DNA from 4 places in the Acidovorax bellezanensis genome. Region 1 is predicted to be linked to each of the others. Evidence: riboswitches for the same ligand, from Rfam matches in the RefSeq annotation. Region 1 holds a riboswitch; each other region holds the start of a gene.
The links. A riboswitch is a leader RNA that binds a small molecule or an ion and turns the genes downstream of it on or off. The one in region 1 is predicted to bind cobalamin.

Region 2: linked by a shared signal. The riboswitch ahead of N0K08_RS13580 (TonB-dependent receptor domain-containing protein) and the one ahead of N0K08_RS20350 (TonB-dependent receptor domain-containing protein) in region 1 are both predicted to bind cobalamin.
Region 3: linked by a shared signal. The riboswitch ahead of N0K08_RS19225 (nitrite reductase) and the one ahead of N0K08_RS20350 (TonB-dependent receptor domain-containing protein) in region 1 are both predicted to bind cobalamin.
Region 4: linked by a shared signal. The riboswitch ahead of N0K08_RS13690 (TonB-dependent receptor) and the one ahead of N0K08_RS20350 (TonB-dependent receptor domain-containing protein) in region 1 are both predicted to bind cobalamin.

The regions. Positions count from the first base shown of each region.
Region 1 covers NZ_JAODYH010000014.1:86,830-89,023, reverse strand. Annotated here, with positions in the region: gene N0K08_RS20350 (TonB-dependent receptor domain-containing protein) at 1-1,107, opposite strand, end outside; cobalamin riboswitch at 1,172-1,408, opposite strand; gene N0K08_RS20345 (CopD family protein) at 1,428-1,898, opposite strand; gene sstT (serine/threonine transporter SstT) at 1,926-2,194, opposite strand, start outside.
Region 2 covers NZ_JAODYH010000006.1:27,926-30,119, forward strand. Annotated here, with positions in the region: gene N0K08_RS13570 (cell division protein ZapA) at 99-476, opposite strand; gene N0K08_RS13575 (cell division protein ZapB) at 473-688, opposite strand; cobalamin riboswitch at 867-1,105, shown strand; gene N0K08_RS13580 (TonB-dependent receptor domain-containing protein) at 1,184-2,194, shown strand, end outside.
Region 3 covers NZ_JAODYH010000012.1:30,057-32,250, forward strand. Annotated here, with positions in the region: gene N0K08_RS19215 (sodium:solute symporter family transporter) at 1-202, shown strand, start outside; gene N0K08_RS19220 (putative transporter small subunit) at 238-369, shown strand; cobalamin riboswitch at 480-716, shown strand; gene N0K08_RS19225 (nitrite reductase) at 926-2,188, shown strand; gene N0K08_RS19230 (precorrin-8X methylmutase) at 2,172-2,194, shown strand, end outside.
Region 4 covers NZ_JAODYH010000006.1:48,726-50,919, forward strand. Annotated here, with positions in the region: gene N0K08_RS13685 (MetQ/NlpA family ABC transporter substrate-binding protein) at 1-416, opposite strand, end outside; cobalamin riboswitch at 681-917, shown strand; gene N0K08_RS13690 (TonB-dependent receptor) at 1,134-2,194, shown strand, end outside.

The DNA.
Region 1 (2,194 bases):
GCCATTGGCATAGCGCCAGCCCGCCGACAACGAATCCTGCACGCGGCGGCTGTCGGTGTTCTGGGTCCAGGCGTAGTTGGTGGTCAGCCGGTCCTCGCGCCGCTCGAGATCGAGGTTCAGGCGGTGGGCGCCCAGTTTCCACTGGTTTTGCCACAGGTAGTTGGTGCTGTTGCCCTTGGCGCTTTCGGGGGTCGTGGTGTTGCGCTGGGTGTCGTTGCGGGACTGGCCCAACTGCACCACGCTTTGGTAGCGGTCGCTCCAGGCGGCCTGCCAGCGCAGCGAGCCCGTGGTGTTCTTCACGGTGTCGAAGTCGTCGAAAGGCGGTGGGCTCTGGTCGTAATGGGCCTTGAGGCGGTTGTGCAGCAGGCGCGCATCGAATTGGTGGATGCCTTGTTTCAGGCCGGCATTGAGCCCCAGCGAAGAATTGGCATAGCCGTCCTTGTCGGGGTTGGCCACCCAGGGGCTGCCCACATTGAAGCCGTCACTGCGCTCGTCGGCCACATGCAGGCCATAGCTCCAGCCATTGGCGCCGCCTTGCAGGCCCGTGGCGACCTTGGAGCTGTGCTGGCTGCCCAGGCCGGCCTCGGCGTAGGCGCGCAGCGGACCGTCGCCCCGGCGCGTGAAGATCTGGATCACGCCGCCCATGGCATCCGAGCCGTAGATGGCCGCGGCCGGGCCGCGCAGCACTTCGATGCGCTCGATCTGTGCCAGCGGCAGGGCCTCCCAGACCGCTCCGCCTTGCATTTCCTGGCTGCTGTAGCGCACGCCGTCGATGAACACGGCCGTGTGCTGGTTGCCGGCGCCACGCAGCGATACCGAAGTGATCTGTCCGGGGCCGCCGTTGCGCGTGATCTGTACGCCGGGTACTTGGGACAGCAGGTCGGCGACACCGACGGCGCCGCTGCGCTCAATGGCCGCGGCGTCGATCACGCTCATGTCGGCCGTGACGGTGCGCAGTGGCTGGGGCAGGCGCGCGGCCGTGACCACCATGGTGTCCAGCGCGGGCGCGGTCTGCGCACCGGCGGCGGAGCACAGGCCGAGGACGGCCAGCGCGCAGGCGCTCATACGCGCCGGCACGCCGGCGTGGATTGCTTGGAAAAAAGTCATGAAAGGCATACCAGTTCGCGCCAGCGACCCCGCCGACACTTCACTCACAAGGCTTTTGCCCGGGGCAAAAACCACCTTGTTGGCCGGTATCCAGACTGGTGAGTGGACGGACATGGCCTTCCCGGCGTGGTGGACGCCAGTGGCTTGCAGATGTCCGTTGGCCTGCGATAACAGGTTCTGATCACTGACTGTTGCGGGGGCAGTACAGGCCAGGCGGGCGAAATGCATCGCCGCCACCCTGTTTCCCGTTTAACGGCCCGGCAAGAACTGCAGGGCACGCACCAACGCCGCGATTCTAGCGTGGTGCGGCGTCCTGGTCTTCAGGCCGAAAGCCGCAGCACGGTGACGATCACCACGCCTATGGCCAGATTGGCCGCGACCCAGAAGCGGATGCTGGCAAGGGCCTTGCCGCCGGCGGGCCAGTCGGCCGCTTGCACGGCACGATCGAGGCGCTTGAACAGTGCGAAACGGATATGGCCGAACAAGGCCGCCATCACCAGGCCCAGCGCCGCCATCACTTTCCACGACAGCGGCATATGGAATTGCAGGTCGGCCATGGCCGCCATCTGGTAGACCGAAGCCACCATGCCCAGGCCCGACAGCAGCAGCACCAGCACCGTCACCAGCATGGCCGCGAAAAAGCGCCGCAGCACGGCGTGCATCAGCGGCACCCGCACGGAGGGCTCCAGCGTCTGCACGGCGGGGCGCAGGAAAAAGTGCGAAAACACCATGCCGCCCAGCCAGACGATGACGGCCAGCAGGTGGATGTACTTGAGGGGGGCAAACAGCATGGAGGGCCTGTGGTTGGTAGTCGGTGGTCAGAGACCCGTGGTCTTGCGCGCTTCGGCCTGGCAGGCCGCGGCGGTGAAGAGCACGTCGGTCGAGGAGTTCAGCGCGGTCTCGGCGGAGTCTTGCAGGATACCGATGATGAAGCCAATCGCCACGACCTGCATGGCCACGTCGTTGGAAATGCCGAACAGGCTGCAGGCCAGGGGAATCAGCAGCAGCGAGCCGCCCGCCACGCCGGCCGCGCCGCAGGCACAGACCGACGCCACCACGCACAGCAAAATCGCCGTGGGGATGTCGA
Region 2 (2,194 bases), on a different contig from region 1:
TATGAGCATTGGTTCAAGGAAATATAAAGCCCGGCAGATTTGCAGACGGTTCCATTGTAGTGCGGCCGGACGGTGGTTGCCGGTGTTGCCGCAGTTTTTTACAAAAGCTGTGCGTCGGCGACCAGGGCCTGGTCCAGGCGCTCGAGCAGGGCGGCGATGCGCTGGGCATCGGCCTGCTGCTGGATCATGGCCTGGGCCCAGGCGGCGTCGGCGTCGGCATTGGTTTCGACGTCGGCGTCGGTTTGCATTTCTGCCTCAGGGGCCGGTGTCTGGCGCTCGGCGGTGACGATGTCAAAAGCCATGTTCAGCGCGGCCAGCACCGCCACCCGTTCGCGCGAGCGCACCTTGCCGGCATCGCGGATGCGGGCCATGGTGTCGTTGACGCGGGCCACGGCTTCCAGCAAGCGCTCTTCGTGGCCTTCGGGGCAGGTCAGCAGATAGCTCTGGTGCAGGATTTGCACATCCAGCTGTTTCATATGCCAGCCCCTTCATTGCTAGGCAGGCGCTCGATCAGCGCATCCACCCGGGCCCTCGCGGCACTCAGGCGTGAGCGCAGCGAGTCGCGCTCCTGGGTCAGCGCGGCGACCTGCTCGGCCAGCAGGGCGTTGGTGCGCTGAAGCTCCTCGTGGCGCAACAAAAGTCGCTCCACGCGGTCGGAAATAAGGTCGAGGGGTGACAGGGCAGACATAGGCCTTCCAATTGTAGAACTTGCAGCCCCTTGTGTGCGTAAAAAAGGGTAGTGCCCAGGCCCTGGAAGCCCTGAAATTTCCCGCCAGGACTGGAAATGCTCTCTCGTCCTACAAAAGTAGGCGGGGCTTGGCCTTGCCGGCGGCATTTTCCCTGGGCGTGTGTGCGGCCGGTCTGCGGCTACAATCGCCGGCGTTGGTGCTCATGCGTTTGGTTCTCAAGCGCATAGTTCAACGGGAAGCAGGGAGGAAATGTCGTTCACGCGGCGGCTCCGGGCCTGCGCTGCCCCCGCAACGGTCAGCGGATGAGCATCCTTGGATGCTCGGCTCTTCTTTACTTGCCACTGGCGCTGTGCTGGGAAGGCTTGCAAGAGTGTGCTCCGCCCAGCCCGGATACCGGCCAACAACGTGGTGGTCTGCTGTCGCTGGTCGACGTGGATTGCTTTGGCCCATGGTCGACGGGGAGGTCGACGCCGGGCGCTCTCACGTTGATTTTCATGTCTTCACATTCTTTTGGTGCAGCCCTGCTCGCGCCTTGCGCTGCGCGCCCCCACGTCCTGGCCCTGGCCTTGTCCGCTGCCTTCTGGGGGCTGTCCGCACAGGCCCAGTCATTGTCTGAAACCGTGGTCACTGCCGCGCGTGCACCGCAGACGGCCCAGGAACTGCTGGCCGATATGTCGGTGATCGACAGGGCCGAGATTGAGGCCAGCGGCGCCAGCGGTCTGGCCGATGTGCTGGCCCGCCTGCCGGGCATACAAATGGTTCGCAACGGCGGCATCGGCAACACCACCAGCCTGATGCTGCGCGGCGCGGACACGGCCTATACGGCGGTCTATATCGACGGCATCCGTTTTTCCTCGCAAAGCGGCAGCGGCGGCCCGACCTGGGAAAGCATTCCCCTGGCCATGATCGACCGCATCGAAGTGCTGCGCGGCCCGGCGGCGGCGATTTACGGCTCCGACGCCATCGGCGGCGTGGTACAGATCTTCACGCGCCGCGGCCAGCAGGCCTTCGCGCCATCGGCGTCGGTGGGTGTGGGATCGCAGGGCACACGGCGCGCCCAGGCCAGCGTCAGCGGCGTGCACAAGAATTGGGATTACGCGCTGGACATCGCCAGCGAGCGCAGCGACGGCTTCGATGTGCGTCCGAGCGTGAACACCGACCGCGACGGCTACAAAAGCCTGGCGGCCGCGGCCCGCCTGGGCTGGCAGATCAATGACAGCCACCAGCTGCGCGCTTCGCTGCTGGCCAACGATATCGACGCGGGTTACGACGCCAGCACCAAGAAGGGTGTCGACGACCGGGCCAAGCACCGCATGCACGCGGCCGGCCTGGAGTGGAACGCCCAGTGGAGCGAGCGCTGGAGCAGCGTGCTGGCGTTGAACGCTTCGGAAGACCGCTACGAGACCACGCCTTCGCCGTATCTGAGCACCACGCAGCTGCGCGGCCTGTCCTGGCAGAACAGCTGGCATGTGGGCACGCAGACCTTCTCGGCCACGCTGGAGCGG
Region 3 (2,194 bases), on a different contig from region 1:
GGGCATGGTCTGCGGCCTGCTGGCGGCATTGGCCGTGCTGCCCTGGGCCTGGGGCGAGATGCGCGACTACCCCGTGCTGCTGAGTTCGCTGCTGGCCTATGGCGTCAGCGCCATCGTCTGCACGGCGATCAGCCTGCGCAATGCCCAGCGTTTTGACTTCGCGCTGATCGGCCAGCGCGTGACGAATTTTCAGGCTGCCTGAGTTCTTTCCATCGTTTTTTGACAGGAGATATTCCCATGAACACTTCTTTGCTGACTTTGTATGTTCTGGTCTGGCCGGCGCTGGCCGCCATTGTGCTGCTGGTGCTGTCGGGCGGTGTCTGGCATGACATGCGCGCGGCCAAGGCCAGGGGCGAAAGCCTGGTCTGAGCCCTGGCGGCTCTCGCCGGATGCCGACAACGGGTCTGCCCTGCAAGGGGCAGGCCCGTTTTTCCTGGCGTGCGAACGACCGGTTTGGGGCAGCCCGAGATAGCGTAAGATTCGCAGCGATCACAGGTGTTTCTTGGCGTGTTCTACGCCTGAAATGAAACGGGAAGCAGGTGAGTGGATCTCCACAAGCCCTGCACTGCACCCGCAACGGTAATCAGAGTGTCTGTATACAAGCCATTGCCCACGGTAATGGCCGCCACTGCGCAAGCGGGAAGGTGTATCCAGGCGTCAGCCCCCCTGGGTTGAGCTCTGTAAGTCCGGAGACCGGCCTGATGTGAACAAGACGCAGCGGGAGTGCCTGTGACTTGGCGGGCGGCTGTCTGTACAGCCGACTTCTTCAGTTTCCACCCCTCTGCACAATTCATTCATTCGGCCCGGGAATCGGCCAGACTGACGATTGATTTTGCATGTTGCAAGGATCTGGCTATCTGTCCGCCAGGGCAGGGGTATGCCGCGCCCACGGCGGGCTGCGGCATGTCTTGCGTGGGGCCGGGCGATGACGGATGCCATCCAGGTCCAGGGCTGGTGCCCCAGCGCGTGGCAGCCCATGCGCGCCCAAGACGGCTGGATGGTGCGCGTGCGCCCCCATTGCGCCTCCATCAGCGCCGCGCAATGGCGGCTGCTGGCGCAGCTCGCCTTGTCGCAGGCGCATTCCCAGATCGAGTTGACGCGGCTGGGCAATGTGCAGCTGCGCGGCGTCAGCGAGCCGCAGCAGGTGCGCTCGCAGTTGATCGCGGCGCAGCTGGTGCCTGTCGATGCGGATGCCGATCTGGCACCCGCCGTGCATTGCACGCCGCTGTACCGCTCGGGGGATGCGACCCATGCCTTGGCCTTATGGCTGTCGGCGGCAGTGGTCGAGCGCTTGAGTCCCCACGCGCTTGCGCGCCAGGCCGTGGCGGCCCTGCCCGGCAAGTTTGGCCTGCTGGTGGACGACCCGGACCGGCACATGCAAAGCATCGCCGCGGACCTGCATTTGTGGGTGGCCGCGGATCAAGGCTACTGCCTGGCGCTCGGCGACGCGGCGGATTGGTACTGCTTTGCGCACGCGCAAGATGCGGTGGAGGCGGCCGTGCAGGTCGCTCTCTGGTTCGCCAGCGCGCGCGCGACGATCACTCCCGCGCCCACCCGCTTGCGCGGCCTTTTGCCCTATCGCCAGCCGGATCTGCCCGCCTTGCGGGCGGCGCAGCGGCGGGCGGCTGTAGCCGATGGGGGCAGCCCCGCCCAAGCCCTTTCTCCCGGCCAACATGCAGGCCAGGGCTGGGTGATGGCGGCTCCGCTGGGGCGCATCGATGCGGCCGCGATGCACCAGCTGGCCAGCGATCTGCCGGCGCACACCGCTATCCGGGTCACGGCCTGGCGTTCCCTGCTCGTGGACGCGCCCGCCATGGAATCGCACATTGCGCGGCTGGACCCGGCGCACTGGATCACGCAGCCTGACGATGTGCGCTTGCGGGTTTCCGCCTGCACCGGCGCGCCGCGCTGCACCCAGGCCCTGATACCGGCCCAGGCCATGGCCTTGGCACTGGCTGCCCAGGTGGCAGAGAACAAGCACCTGCATGTGAGCGGCTGCGCCAAGTTTTGCGCGCTGGCTGCGGATGCCTCGGGCGTGCTCTACGCCAGCCGGGGCGCTGGCGGCGAAGTGTTGCTGAACGCCAGTGCCGTGGACCAGCGCGCCCGTCCGGGCCCACCTATTTCCTCTCTGGCGCATACCGAAGCGCCGGAAAAAATACAAGAACTACTCCATGACCTACACCTATGAAATGCG
Region 4 (2,194 bases), on a different contig from region 1:
AGGGCGCGTCCGCCGTTGGACGGGTCGTTGGGGATGGCCACGGTGGCGCCGTCCTTCAAATCCTTGACGTTCTTGACCTTGCTGGAGTAGGCACCAAACGGCTCGACATGGACCTTGCCGTTGGGCACGGCCACCAGGGAGCTCTTGCGGTCCTTGTTGTAGCTGTCGAGGTAGGGCTGGTGCTGGAAGAAATTGGCGTCGAGCTGCTTGTCTTCCACGGCCGCATTCGGCTGGACGTAGTCGCTGAATTCGCGCACCTGCAGATCAATGCCCTGCTTTTTCAGCACGGGCTTGATGTGGTTGAGGATTTCGGCCTGGGGCACGGCAGTGGCCGCGACCTTGAGCACCACGTCGGCCGCGTGGACCGTCAGGGCCAGGCTGGCGAAGGCAAGAGCAGAGAGGGTTTTCTTCAACATACAAAAGGCTTTCTTGGATGGGAATGGCAACAAACGACCTGCGCCTCAACCAGTGAACCTGCAGCGCAGCAAGCCTCTAGTCTAGTGGCGCGCAAGCCGCATGAAAACCAGGAATGCAATTCTGGTTATAAGAATGTGGTTTTTTATGCAAATATGCAGTTTTTGATGCCTGCGGTAGTCCGGCCCGGGCTCGCCGCGGAGAAATGGCGCTTTCCCCTGATAATGCGGCCAGGCGTCGATCGGGTGGTGAGACTTCACTTCCCGGTGGCGCCCAGATTCGAAGGTGTTCGACAAGCAGGTGCGCTGGGCTTCAAAGTCTCGCAATTCCTGCGCTGCCCCCGCAACGGTAGGCGAAATCTCAGGTCCTCAGGCTGGCCCATTCATGGCTGGCAGTCACTGCGTCGATGTATGGCGTGGGAAGGCGAGGGCTGAGTCGGAGTGCTCTAAAGAGCCCGCCGGCGTTTCGCAAGCCCGGATACCGGCCTTTGTGATCGCTTCGGACGCCGCGGGAGTGCGCATGTCTGGGCAGGTGGGCGGCTGGCTTGTGCGTGGCCGCCAACTTGCCCCCTGGCTGCGTGCACTGCGGTGGGTATTGATCTGTGCGTTTCGCGGGTGAGCGAAGCGCACGTTTGAAATCTTCGCATGCACTCCTTTGTCAGTTCGTGGCCGACACGCGGCCGCGCCGCTTCGTCTTCGCCCTCTTTTTCCGCGTACTCCATGGCCGCCTTGCGCCCGGGCTTTCGCTTGCAGCGCTCGGCCGCACTGTGCCTGCTGGCCTGCGGCGCGGCGCTTGGCGGCATCGCTCCCGCCGCCGCGGAAGTCACGGGGAATAAAAATCCCCAGGCGCTGGAGGATGTGTTCGTCACGGCCACGGCGCGTCCCGAAGACCGTTCGCGCATCGCCGCCACCACGCAGACCATAGACCGCGCGGAAATAGAGCGCTCCTCGGCGCGTTCGGTCACGGACCTGCTGGCCGAGCATGCGGTCGGCTTTCTGAGCGAATGGACGGCCGCCCAGACTTCGCTGAACCTGCGCGGCGCCTCCACCGACGGCCAGGGCCGCGACTACCGCAGCCAGGTAGCGGTGCTGCTCAACGGGCGGCGCGCGGGCACGGCCAATCTGTCCAAGCTCAGCCTGTCGGATGTGGAGCGCATAGAAATCGTGCGCGGCCCGGCCTCGGTGGTCTACGGCAGCCAGAACATGGGCGGGGTGATCAACATCATCCTGCGCACCGGCGCCAGCGGCGGCGGCAATCGCGTGTCCGCCGTGGGCGGCAGTGCGGGCCTGTGGCGTGCCGATACGCAGCTCAGCGGTGCCAATGAGCAGTGGGACTGGTACATAGGCGCGAACGTGGGCGGGCGTGACGATTACACCTCGGGCAGCGGTGGCTCCGAGATGACGAACACCAGCTACAAGCGCCGCGGCGCGACCGGCGCGCTGGGCTGGCAGCTCGCCGATCTGCACCGCCTGGAATTGCAGTTGCGCACCGACGGCATCTACAACGCCGGCTTTCGCGGTTCGGGCGCCAACATCTACAGCCGTGACAACCGCTACAACCAGTCGGCCGATCTCAAGTACGAGGGCGCCTTGCCTGGCCAGCGCGTGAGCTGGCTGGCGCATCTTTATAGCTTCACCGATGTGGACGAGTTCAACTGGGCCTCGCCGGTCATCAAGTCGGGCGTGAATGCCGTGCCCGGCACGGCGCGCGACTACAACATCCGCAAGCTCGACGCCACCGGCTTGCGCCTGCAGCCGCGCCTGCGCCTGAGCGATTCCAA